DNA from 2 places in the Mesorhizobium sp. B2-4-19 genome. Region 2 is predicted to be linked to the other one. Evidence: predicted binding sites of a transcription regulator. Region 2 holds the regulator's gene; the other holds the start of a gene.
What was found. Region 2 encodes LexA, which represses DNA repair genes until DNA is damaged. Its sites were predicted from a motif close to TGTTCNNNNTGTGTTCNG; they were not measured.

Region 1 (2,452 bases), on a different contig from region 2:
GGGAATGCTCGAGCCCGAGCAGGCATGGCCGTCGATGAACTTGACGCCGTTGGCGACGATGCGGTTGGCGACCGACACGGCCTGCTTGGGATCGCACTGGTCGTCCTCGATGTCGAGCTTGATCATCGAGCCGTTGACGCCGCCCGCGGCGTTGATGGCGTCGGCGGCGGCCTGTGCGCCCTGCTTGAACTGGTCGCCGATGGTGGCGAGCTGTCCGGTCATCGGGCCGACCACCGAAACGGTGATGTCGTCGGCGAATGCCACCGGCGCGCTCATCATCAGGCCGAAAATGGCCGCGCTCAAAATACTCATTTTTTTCATGGCAATAGAACTCCTCCACTCACGCGCGGCCGCCCCGGCCGCGCTTCTTCCAGAGAGGCGGGACAATTTCATCCTTCATTGGGCCTGTCTAGGCGCATTGGCGCCACTCGATTGGGCCTGCAAGCCCTCATCCACGCAAAAAGCCACGCCAGCCTTGTTCCGGCTGGTCGTGGCTTTTTGCCTATCGGGCTGTTTCCCCAGCGCCCCCGCGCCGCGAAACCCAACGTAGCCTTCCCCGTCGTCCCTGCCATGATCCGAAACCTGGATTCTTTTTCGGGATCATGGTCCGTCGCACGGCTTGGCCGGTCCTGCCTGCCGCATTCTTGTTATTGATGGCCTGTGGCCTGGCTGTCTGCGCAGCCTTGTCCCTGTTTTGGCCCGACCGTCTTGGAGCGGTCTTGGCCGGAGCGTCCCCGTCTGCCGGAAATCTAGTGCATGGTCATCCATTCGCGGGCTTCGCGCAGCGCCTTGGCGATCTCGACCTTCGACATGGCGGCCGACAGTTCCGAGCGCAGTTCCGCGGCGCGGGCCGAGCCCTTGATGGCGGCGATGTTGAACCATTTGTGGGCGGCAACGACGTCGGTTTCGCAATCGCGACCGGTCGCATACATCATGCCCAGTTCGAAAAGAATGTCGGCCTGGGCAGTTGCCCCCATGGCGCCGAAACCTGCTTCAAGCATTTCAAAACGTGCCATTTTAGTCCCCTGTCTGGCTCCCGAGAGCTGCCTCCGTTCGTCTTGTCCGGGCCGCTCTTTCGATGCTTTCGAGAATGCCGACGAGGCTTGAATCCGCCGTTAAATGGCGTGCTTAATTTGAGGAAAACAAAGCTAAAACAATAGGTAAACGGTGAAATTCGTTAAGGATACGAAGCCAGCAATTCAGCCGATTTTCGTCAAATTCGACGAAAATTTTCTGAGCGTCGATCAACACTCCGCTAACCACGGGAAACAAACAGGACGCGCCGGTCGTTTTCATTTCCTCGCCGACGGCGCCAATTCAGGGGGCTTTGAAATGCCAAGATCTTCCGCTGCGGCACCGCTTTTGTTTTGCCGGGAGCTGGATTAGCTTACGTTTGCGTAAGCGGCAGACCGGCGAGGCGGAGAATCCGGCCGGCTATCCAAAGGGAGCAAGACATGTTTCGAAAAGTGAGCCTGGCTCTTGCAGCCACATTGATCATGGCGGGTGCGGCATGGGCCGATCCGATCGAGGGCAGTTGGAAAACGCAAGCCGGCGATACCGCGGCCATTTCAGGCAGCGACTCGTTTTCCATCACGCTCAAATCGGGCAAATATGCCGGCAAGACGATCGGCTCGCTCAAGGCGGCAGGCGACAACAAATATGCCGGCAGCATCACCGATCCTGCAAACGACAAGACCTATTCGGGCAAGGCGACATTGTCGGGCACCGCGCTCAAGATGAGCGGCTGCGTGCTTGGCGGACTGATCTGCAAGAGCCAGACCTGGCACAAGCTCTGATCAGCCTATCCTTGTGACATCCTGACGGGGCCCGACGGGCCCCGTTTTCGTTTCACCGGCACGTCAAGCCCTGGGGCTCTTCCCCGCTGCCGGTAGCCGCGCACGCCGGCGACGAACCGTCCCGATCCCGTCAATCAATTTGAACCGCAGATGAACACCGGCATCAGAGCCGGTTCAGAGGCGTTGGGGCATTCTCCAGCGCGTTGAAGGAGACACGACCCAATGCTTGCTCGCCGCTTCACAATCGTCTGCCTGCTGATGAGCCTGTTTGGAATGTTCTTCGCCATCCTCGTCGCCGAAGCAGGCCGTTCTCCCCGCTCCTGGGACGAAGCCACCAGACTATGCCGCCTCGCCTGCCCGACCAACCTTCGCCACTGAAACAAACCCGGACCTCGAGAAGAAAAGCTCAGACATCATGACCCGCATCGCCGCCAACACTCTCAAGACCCTTCGGCTCCTGCCGCGGGCGGCGCTTATCCTGGTGCTCCTGGCCGCGCCGGTCCTGGCGGTGCCGATGATGCGTACCAATACCGGCTCGACGATCGAGGCGCCGGCCCTGAGGAAGTCCGGTGTGGGTTTCGTTCTGTTGGTCAGCCTGCAGCGGGGATAAAGAAAAATCGCGCTTTGAGCACCTTCGGCAGCGACACCCCTCCCAA
Region 2 (2,452 bases):
CGGCGATCATGGTCAGTCCCTCGCCGCGTGTCAAACATTATATATAATTCTTGCCATGCTTCCCCTTCATATATAATTTTCACAAGCCGACGATGGACGGATCGCGATGCAGGATCAGAACAATCCCACCAAGACCGAAGCAGCCTATCAGCTGCTGCGGCGCGATATCCTGACCACCCGCCTCATGCCGGGGGCGCCGCTCAAGCTGAGCGCGCTGCGCGGCACATACGGCGTCGGCTGGACGCCGCTGCGTGAAGCCTTGTCCCGACTTGAAGCCGAACGCTTGGTCACCGCCATCAGCAATCGCGGCTTTGCCGTCGCACCCGTGTCGCGCGCCGAGCTCGAGGACCTGGCGCGCGCGAGGATGGTTGTCGAAATGCCGCTGTTCCTGGAATCGATCACGAACGGCGGCAGGGAATGGGAGGACGCGGTCGTCACCGCTCATTACCGGCTCTCCCGCTGCAAGACCGCGGTCGATGACCCTTCCGATGCGGCCGTCGACAAATGGGACGAGAGCCACGAGGCCTTCCACGCGGCGCTGCTGAGCGCGGCGACGTCCAACTGGCTGTTGCGCTTCCGCTCGACGATCGCCGATCAGCTGCGTCGGCATCATCGGTTTCTCGGCCTGGCGCCGACATTGCGGGCGGCGGCCGGCCTGAAGGACGGCTATGGCGAGGCAATGGACGCGCTGCGCGAGGCGATCGCCATCGAGCATCATACCGCGATCATGGAAGCGGCGCTCGATCGCGATGTCGAACGGGCAAAGGCGCTGATGACGGCGCATATCGGCTACACCCTACATGTCTATGTACACAGCGAAGACAACGGCGCCAACACTTACACCGCGCGCGCCGGCAGCCTGAAAGCGGTTTCCGGATGATGCTTCCGCGGCGTCCAAATCCACGCGGCCGTGCCGGCCCTGAACACACGATTGTTGGCGTTTTGGTTTCGTTTCGTTCTGCCGGAAATGGATCGATACATTGTACAATTCGGCCCCGTGGACGCCTCCCAAATGCCTGATGCCAAACCGCATTCAGGGCTAGGCCACAGGCCATTAACCGAAACGATTTCAATGCGCGTACCGGCAGGGAAATGATTGATCGCGACCCTCTGCCCCGGCCAAAAAACTTCAGACGCGTTAACAAATTCATTAAACTTTAAACAGTTGCGGAACACAACTGGAACAGATAGTGTTTGTTCTGGGTTTGTTTTTCGATTCTGATTCACCCTTCGTTCAATGCCTTGGGGGCCGCCATGCTGACACGCAAGCAACATGAACTGCTGATGTTCATTCATGAACGGCTCAAGGAAAGCGGCATTCCGCCGTCCTTCGACGAGATGAAGGAAGCGCTCGATCTCGCCTCCAAGTCGGGCATCCATCGCCTGATCACGGCACTGGAGGAACGCGGCTTCATCCGCCGGCTGCCCAACCGGGCGCGGGCGCTGGAAGTGCTGCGGCTGCCGGATTCGATCGCGCCCGGCCTTAACGCGGCAAAGAAATTCTCGCCAAGCGTCATCCAGGGCAGTCTCGGCCAGGGCGGTCTTGGCCGCCAAATCAAGCCGGCGCAGTCGCGCTTGCCTGCGGCCGGCAATGATGATGATGCGGTTTCCGCCGTGTCGATCCCGGTGATGGGCCGCATCGCTGCCGGTGTGCCGATCGATGCCATCCAGCACCAGACGCATTCGATCTCGGTGCCGCCGGATATGATCATGGGTGGCGAGCACTATGCGCTGGAGGTCAAGGGCGACTCGATGATCGACGCCGGCATCTTCGACGGCGACACGGTCATCATCCGCAACGCCGACACGGCGAGCCCGGGCGAGATCATCGTGGCGCTGGTGGATGAGGAGGAAGCAACCCTGAAACGGTTCCGCCGCAAGGGCGCCTCGATCGCCCTTGAAGCCGCCAATCCTGCCTACGAGACGCGCATTTTCGGGCCAGACAGGGTCAAGGTGCAAGGCAAACTTGTCGGACTGATCCGGCGCTACTGAGCAGGAACGGCCGTCTTTTCGGGTTTTTGATAGGGCGCCAGCCCCCTCGCCTCACGCGAAAATTTTCGCTGCTCGTGCCAAGGCCGATACGGCCCGTCCACCGCGAAGCTGACGGTTGGCGGACCGGTTGCCGATTGGCGGTCGAAGAACACGGCGGCACTGCCTTTGCGGGCAAGTTGCCGTTTGGTGACAACAAGAACCAGCGGATTGTGGCAGGCGTCATAGCCCGTCGCGTCATTGACGACGATCAGGTCGGCGAAACCGCAGGCTTTCCAGGTATTCTTGCGGTCTTCGACATGCGCAATGATCGCACCCGACGGGTGCCGGGCAAGACAGACGCCATCCGTGCAGTAGAACGGTGCTCCCGGCGGCAGATTGACGGCATCGGCAATGTCGAATTGCCCGTCCGCCCTGTCGAACATCTCCGGCACGACGATGGTTTCGGACACCAGCGCGCGTT

Region 1: the regulator LexA is predicted to act here: its motif matches at 1,139-1,156, upstream of FJ546_RS00410 (sel1 repeat family protein).

What each region holds. Positions count from the first base shown of each region.
Region 1 is NZ_VFUV01000001.1:79,649-82,100, forward strand. It holds gene FJ546_RS00405 (branched-chain amino acid ABC transporter substrate-binding protein) at 1-321, opposite strand, end outside; gene FJ546_RS00410 (sel1 repeat family protein) at 750-1,016, opposite strand; gene FJ546_RS00415 (hypothetical protein) at 1,168-1,386, shown strand; gene FJ546_RS00420 (DUF2147 domain-containing protein) at 1,455-1,796, shown strand; gene FJ546_RS31055 (hypothetical protein) at 2,019-2,174, shown strand; gene FJ546_RS00425 (hypothetical protein) at 2,212-2,406, shown strand.
Region 2 is NZ_VFUV01000011.1:21,342-23,793, reverse strand. It holds gene FJ546_RS19050 (GntR family transcriptional regulator) at 107-880, shown strand; gene lexA (transcriptional repressor LexA) at 1,255-1,992, shown strand; gene FJ546_RS19040 (ComEC/Rec2 family competence protein) at 1,986-2,452, opposite strand, start outside.